Regions from separate parts of the Streptomyces sp. PKA51 genome, predicted to be linked through region 2. Evidence: riboswitches for the same ligand, from Rfam matches in the RefSeq annotation. Region 2 holds a riboswitch; the other holds the start of a gene.
The links. Region 2 has a riboswitch for glycine ahead of gcvT (glycine cleavage system aminomethyltransferase GcvT). Riboswitches for the same ligand answer to the same signal wherever they lie in the genome.
Positions count from the first base shown of each region.

Region 1: it holds a riboswitch for glycine, as region 2 does, so the genes downstream of both, gcvP (aminomethyl-transferring glycine dehydrogenase) here and gcvT (glycine cleavage system aminomethyltransferase GcvT) in region 2, are expected to answer to the same signal.

Region 1 covers NZ_BAAJPZ010000041.1:9,748-13,147, forward strand. Annotated here, with positions in the region: gene AC27L3_RS29225 (DNA polymerase IV) at 1-426, shown strand, start outside; gene AC27L3_RS29230 (PRC-barrel domain-containing protein) at 554-916, opposite strand; glycine riboswitch at 1,030-1,129, shown strand; gene gcvP (aminomethyl-transferring glycine dehydrogenase) at 1,318-3,400, shown strand, end outside.
Region 2 covers NZ_BAAJPZ010000024.1:30,343-33,742, forward strand. Annotated here, with positions in the region: gene gcvH (glycine cleavage system protein GcvH) at 1-38, opposite strand, end outside; gene gcvT (glycine cleavage system aminomethyltransferase GcvT) at 106-1,224, opposite strand; glycine riboswitch at 1,379-1,485, opposite strand; gene AC27L3_RS26100 (AAA family ATPase) at 1,665-2,237, shown strand; gene AC27L3_RS26105 (enhanced serine sensitivity protein SseB) at 2,430-3,176, shown strand; gene AC27L3_RS26110 (enhanced serine sensitivity protein SseB C-terminal domain-containing protein) at 3,218-3,400, shown strand, end outside.

The sequences.
Region 1 (3,400 bases), on a different contig from region 2:
GCGGCCGCCCGGCTGCTCGACGGGGTCGACACCACGGCGGGCGTGCGCCTGCTGGGCGTCGGCGTCTCCGGGCTCGCCGACTACACCCAGGAGGACCTCTTCGCCCAGGCCGCGAGCGCCACGCGGACGGCGCCGGAGGCGCCCGAGGCCGCTGCGCCGCCCTCACCGACCGAGGCGCCGCCCGCCCCGAGGCGCTGGTCGCCCGGCGTCGACGTGCACCACGCGGAGTACGGCCCCGGCTGGGTCCAGGGCAGCGGTCTGGGCCGCGTCACGGTCCGCTTCGAGACGCCGTGGTCCGGCCCGGGCCGCGTCCGTACGCTCAGCGTGGACGACCCCGATCTGGAACCGTCCGACCCCCTCCCGCTGATCCCTCCCGATCCGGACGCGCCCCCGGCTCCCGAGGCCGGCGGACCGGCGGCTGCGTAGAGCGCCCCGTAGGGGCGCGGGGAACTGCGCGATCAGCCACGACGCGCCCGCAGACGGGGTCCGGAGGCGGTGCGTCGGCTGCGGGCCGCCGGTGGCCGATCGCGCAGTTCCCCGCGTCCCTACGCCTCTACGGGGCGGTCGGTGGGTCGGCATCGGCGGGCCGCGCCGTTTCCGCGCCCGGCAGGGGCAGGCCGTAGTGGCGGTAGAGCTGGAGTTCCTGTTGGGGCGACAGGTGGCGGCCCACGCCGAAGCCGGGGGAGCGGCGGATCAGGGCGCGGTCGAAGGGGACGCGCAGGCCGTCCTCCTCCACCGAGCTCACCTCCAGGGGGACGAACGCGTCGCGGCCGAAGAAGCCCGTGCGCACCGCCGCCCACTCCGGTGCGCCGGTCACGTCGTCGAGGTACACCTCGTCGACGGTGCCGATGCGCGTGCCGGCCCGGTCGAAGGCCCTGCGGCCGATCAGGCTCCTGGGGTCGATGTCGGTCTGCACGGTTCCTCCCTGGCGTTCCGCGGCCCCCAGACCCACGAAAAGCCACAAAGCAGGAACGGGCCACTCGGGAGATCCGCCCGGAAAGGCGCGCTGGTAGGCTGACGATTGGCCGCAGAACCCGTGCGGGAGAGTCCTTCGTCGCGAGCCGGCGGGGGCGCCGAAGGAGCAACTCCTCCCCGGAATCTCTCAGGCACCCGGTACCGCACGGAAGAGGTCACTCTGGAAAGCAGGGCGGGCCCAGGTCAGGCACCACGCCGAAGCCCCTCCTCACCGACGGTGAAAGCCGGTCCGCATGCGCGGCCCGGTGAAGCTCTCAGGTTGAGATGACAGAGGGGGAGGCCGTCCGGGTACCCGCGCCGTGGTACCCCTCGCAGGTCGCAGTGACCAGGAGGCCTCCGCAGATGACAGCCCACCGCAGCTCCCTTTCCGACCTGGAGCGGAGCACCCCCTTCGAGCGCCGGCACATAGGTCCGGACGCCGAGGCCCAGGCCAAGATGCTCGCCCAGGTCGGCTACGGCTCCCTCGACGAGCTGACCGCCGCCGCCGTACCGGAAGTGATCAAGAGCGCCGAGGCGCTCGCGCTGCCCGCCGCCCGCAGCGAGGCGGAGGTGCTCGCGGAGCTGCGCGAGCTCGCCGGGCGCAACCAGGTCCTGGCGCCGATGATCGGCCTGGGGTACCACGGCACGTTCACCCCGCCGGTGATCCTGCGCAACGTCATGGAGAACCCCGCCTGGTACACGGCGTACACGCCGTACCAGCCGGAGATCTCGCAGGGCCGCCTGGAGGCGCTGCTCAACTTCCAGACCGTCGTCGCCGACCTGACGGGGCTGCCGACCTCCGGCGCCTCGCTCCTGGACGAGGGCACGGCCGCCGCCGAGGCCATGTCCCTGTCCCGGCGCGTGGGCAAGGTCAAGAAGGGTGTCTACCTGGTCGACGCCGACACCCTGCCGCAGACGATCGCCGTCATCGAGACCCGCGCCGAGCCCACCGGCGTGGAGGTCGTGGTCGCCGACCTGTCGGCCGGCATTCCCGAGGAGATCGCCGAGCGCGGCGTCTTCGGCGTGCTGCTGCAGTACCCCGGCGCCTCCGGTGCCGTGCGCGACCTGCGCCCGGTCGTCGAGCAGGCCCACGAGCTCGGCGCGATCGTCACCGTCGCGGCCGACCTGCTCGCCCTGACCCTGCTCACCTCGCCCGGCGAGCTCGGTGCCGACATCGCGGTGGGCACCACCCAGCGCTTCGGCGTGCCCATGGGCTTCGGCGGCCCGCACGCCGGCTACATGGCCGTGCGCGACGCCTACGCCCGCAGCCTGCCCGGCCGCCTCGTCGGCGTCTCCGTCGACGCCGACGGCAACAAGGCCTACCGCCTGGCCCTGCAGACCCGCGAGCAGCACATCCGGCGGGAGAAGGCCACCAGCAACATCTGCACCGCCCAGGTGCTGCTCGCGGTGATGGCCGGCATGTACGCGGTCTACCACGGCCCCGAGGGCCTGGCCGCCATCGCCCGCCGCACCCACCGCTACGCCGCGATCCTCGCCGAGGGCCTGCGCGCCGGCGGCGTCGAGCTGGAGCACGGCGCGTACTTCGACACGCTCACCGCGAAGGTGCCCGGCCGGGCCGCGGCCGTCGTCGAGGCCGCCCGCGAGCGCGGCGTCAACCTGCGCCTGACGGACGCCGACCGGGTCGGCATCGCCTGCGACGAGACCACCACCCGCGAGCAGCTCGCCGCCGTGTGGGCCGCGTTCGGCGTCGACGCCGACGTCGAGCAGCTGGACGCGGTCGTGGCCGACGCCCTGCCCGAGGGCCTGCTGCGCACCGACGAGTACCTCGCGCACCCCGTCTTCCACCAGCACCGCTCCGAGACCGCGATGCTGCGCTACCTGCGCCGCCTCGCCGACCGGGACTACGCGCTGGACCGCGGCATGATCCCGCTGGGCTCGTGCACCATGAAGCTGAATGCGACCACCGAGATGGAGCCGGTCACCTGGCCGGAGTTCGGTGCGCTGCACCCCTTCGCGCCGGTCGAGCAGGCCGCGGGCTACCGCACCCTGATCACCGAGCTCGAGGAGCGCCTGGCCGAGGTCACCGGCTACGACAAGGTCTCCCTGCAGCCCAACGCCGGCTCCCAGGGCGAGCTCGCGGGCCTGCTGGCCGTGCGCGCCTACCACCGCGCCAACGGCGACACGCAGCGCACCGTCTGCCTCATCCCGTCCTCCGCGCACGGCACCAACGCCGCCAGCGCCGTGATGGCCGGTATGAAGGTCGTGGTCGTCCGCACCGCCGACGACGGCGAGATCGACGTCGAGGACCTGCGCGCCAAGATCGAGCAGTACCGCGACGAGCTCGCCGTGCTGATGATCACCTACCCGTCCACGCACGGCGTCTTCGAGGAGCACGTCGCCGACATCTGCGCCGCCGTCCACGACGCCGGTGGCCAGGTCTACGTCGACGGCGCCAACCTCAACGCCCTGGTGGGCCTGGCCAAGC
Region 2 (3,400 bases):
TGCTCCTTGGAGTAACGGAGCTGCTGGGGGTTGCTCATGGCTAGATTCTCCTGTACGCGCGTGAGTGCTTGTGCAAGGGGTCTTGACAGGTGAGATGAGAGGGTCTCAGCGTTCCCGCTTGTAGAAGGGGAGCGCCACGACCTCGTACGGCTCATGGGTGCCGCGAATGTCCACGGACACCCCTTCCGTACCCGGGGCGGCGTGGGCCACGTCGACGTACGCCATCGCGATCGGCTTGCCGAGCGTGGGGGAGGGGGCGCCGGAGGTGACCTCGCCGACGACCTCGCCGCCCGCCACGACGGCGAAGCCGGCGCGCGGCACCCGGCGGCCGGCGGCGATCAGGCCCACCAGCTTGCGCGGCGGCGCGCTCTCGGCGCGCTCGGCAGCGGCGGCCAGCGCCTCGCGGCCCACGAAGTCGCCCGCCTTGTCGAACTTCACCACGCGGCCCAGGCCCGCGTCGAAGGGGGTCAGCGAGGTGGTCAGCTCGTGCCCGTACAGCGGCATGCCCGCCTCCAGGCGCAGGGTGTCCCGGCAGGACAGCCCGCACGGCACCAGGCCCGCGTCCGCGCCCGCCTCGGTCAGCGCCTGCCACAGCTTCTCGGCGTCGCCCGGGGCCACGAACAGCTCGAAGCCGTCCTCGCCCGTGTAGCCGGTGCGGGCGATCAGCGCCGGGACGCCGGCGACGGTGCCCGGCAGGCCCGCGTAGTACTTCAGCCCGTCCAGGTCGGCGTCCGTGACCGACTTCAGGATCGCCGGGGAGGCCGGGCCCTGGATCGCGATCAGCGCGTAGGCGTCGCGGTCGTCACGCACGACCGCGTCGAAACCGGCGGCCCGCTCGGTCAGCGCGTCCAGCACGACCTGCGCGTTCGAGGCGTTGGCGACGACCATGAACTCCTGCTCGGCCAGGCGGTAGACGATCAGGTCGTCCACGATGCCGCCGTCGGCGTTGCAGATCATCGTGTAGCGGGCCCGGCCGACGGCCAGCGCGGAGATGTTGCCGACGAGGGCGAAGTCCAGGGCCCGGCCGGCCTCGGCACCCGTGAGGGTGATCTCGCCCATGTGCGAGAGGTCGAACAGGCCGGCGCGGGTGCGCACCGCCACGTGCTCGTCGCGCTCGCTGCCGTAGCGCAGCGGCATGTCCCAGCCCGCGAAGTCGGTCATGGTCGCGCCGAGCGCGCGGTGCAGCGCGTCCAGGGCGGTACGGCGGGGGGCGTCGGTCGTCATGGTCAGGCTCCCGGGCAAGAAGTCACGGAGGTACCGAGGAATCGGGGCCTCCCCATCTGTCATCGGAACCTGAGAGGTTCACCGGGAGCCCCTTGGGAGAGCCCGGCTTGCACCTTGGGTGGGACCGCCGGGGCGGCCCGCTTTTCAGATCTGCCTCACCCTCGCGGTATCGGGGCCTGAGAGATTCAAGGGAGGAACTTGCTCCTTCGGCGCCCGGTGCACGGCGCAATGCGCCCACCAGGACTCTCCCGCGCGGATTCGAGCGGCCAATATGCAGTTGGTCGTGCGATTGTCGAGCGTGCCGATGGCGCTTGGCGCGCACATCATTGCACGTACGGCCGTGCGACGGACCGCCCACCAGGTCCCGATTTGGATTACCTTTCCTTTGCGTACGAAAGGAGGGGGCGACGGTCACGGTGCGTACGGGGGGAGTGGCGGGCGTGGTCGACCTGCGCGGCGGGACGGTCGAGGAGCTGCGCTACCGGGCCGGGGACCTGGTCGTCGTCTCCGGGCTGCCCGGAGCCGGCAAGTCCACCCTGATGCGGCGCGTGGTCGGGCCCGGCGTGCACCGCGTGGACTCCCAGGACACCCGCCGCCGCATCGAACGCCGCGTACCCCGCCGGCTGCCGTACGCCGCCTACCGGCCGGCCGCCCGGCTCGCGCACTACGCCGCCCTGTGGCGCGCCCTGCGCACCGGGCACAGCGTCGTCGTGCACGACTGCGGGCAGTGGGGCTGGGTGCGGTGGTGGCTGGCGCGCGAGGCGCGGCGGCGGGGGCGGCGGCTGCACGTGGTGATGCTGGTCGTGGACGCGGCGCAGGCGCGGGCGGGCCAGCGGGCCCGCGGCCGCGGCGTGCCGCCGCGCTCGTTCGCCCGCCACCGGCGGGCGATGCGGCGGCTGGTGACCGATGCGGAGGCCGGCCGCATGCCCCGCGGCGCCGCGTCGGCGACCCTCCTGGACCGCGGGGCCGCGGACGCGCTGCAGAAGCTGACGTTCGCCTGCAGCGCCCCGTAGGGGCGCGGGGAACTGCGCGACAAGCCACGACGCGCCCGCAGGCGGAGTGCCGTGCTCGGCTGCAGGCCGTCGGTGGCCGAGCGCGCAGTTCCCCGCGCCCCTACGGGGCGCCGTAGTGCCGCCTGGGCGGAGCCCCGGGTGCGGCCCACCCCCCGTACCACGGCCCAGGCGCAGCCGTTAAGGTGCGGGAGCGTGAGCAACTGCGCCTGGCCCGCCAATGAACTCGAGGAAGTCCTCGCCGCCTCCGTCGGCGTCCCCGACGCCGCCCCGCGCATCCTCGACGTGCTCGGCCGCAGCAGTGTGTGGGTGCCGCTGCCCAAGGGCGGGGGGCCGCAGAGCGCGGATCTGGATCTGCCGGCGATCGAGCTGGACGGGGCCGCGTTCGTGCCGGTGTTCAGTTCGCACGAGCAGTTCCTCGCCGTGGCCGGGCCGGCCATGGCGTTCGCGGTGGCTCCGGCCGTGGAGTTCGCGCGGGGGCTGCCTCCGCAGGTCGGCATCGTGGTGAATCCGGAGGGCACGGTGGGGGTGCCGTTGCCGCCGCCGGCCGTCGCACAGTTGTGCAGGGTGGGGCGGGCGGCGTGGGAGGGGGATCCCACGGGCGGCCGGGTGCGGTTGTTCGAGCCGGACTGGCAGGAGGAGCCGACGGCGTTCCTGGCGGCGGCGGGCCTGGAGCTGGCGGCCGCGGGTCCGGTGCGGACCGCGCGCCGTGCGCTGGCGAGCGTGGAGGGTGCCGATCCGGCGCTGTTCATCGGGGTGGAGCTGGATCTTCCGGATCCCGGCAGCCGGGGCGCCGCGATGGAGGCGGTGGGCCGGGCACTGGCCACGGCTCCCGTGGCATGGCCGGTGCAGCTGGTGTTCCTGGACGTGGCGGACGACCCGGTGGGGCACTGGATGCGGGAGAAGCTGCGTCCGTTCTACGACCGCGACCTGTACTCGTAAGCTTGGTGGCAACACACGGCCGAGAGACAAGGCGGACCCAGGTGAGCGCGGGCGCGGAGAGCGGCGTCGAGCAGGTGCTGCGCCAAGTGGCGCCGGGCCGGTACGACGCGTACGAGGCGCTGCTGCGGGCCGTGGCCGAGGGTCGGGTGTGGATGCTGCTGTGGCACGGCGAGCCGGGCTCGCCGGAGGCGCAGTACGGCAACATGGAGGTCGAGGGCCTCGGT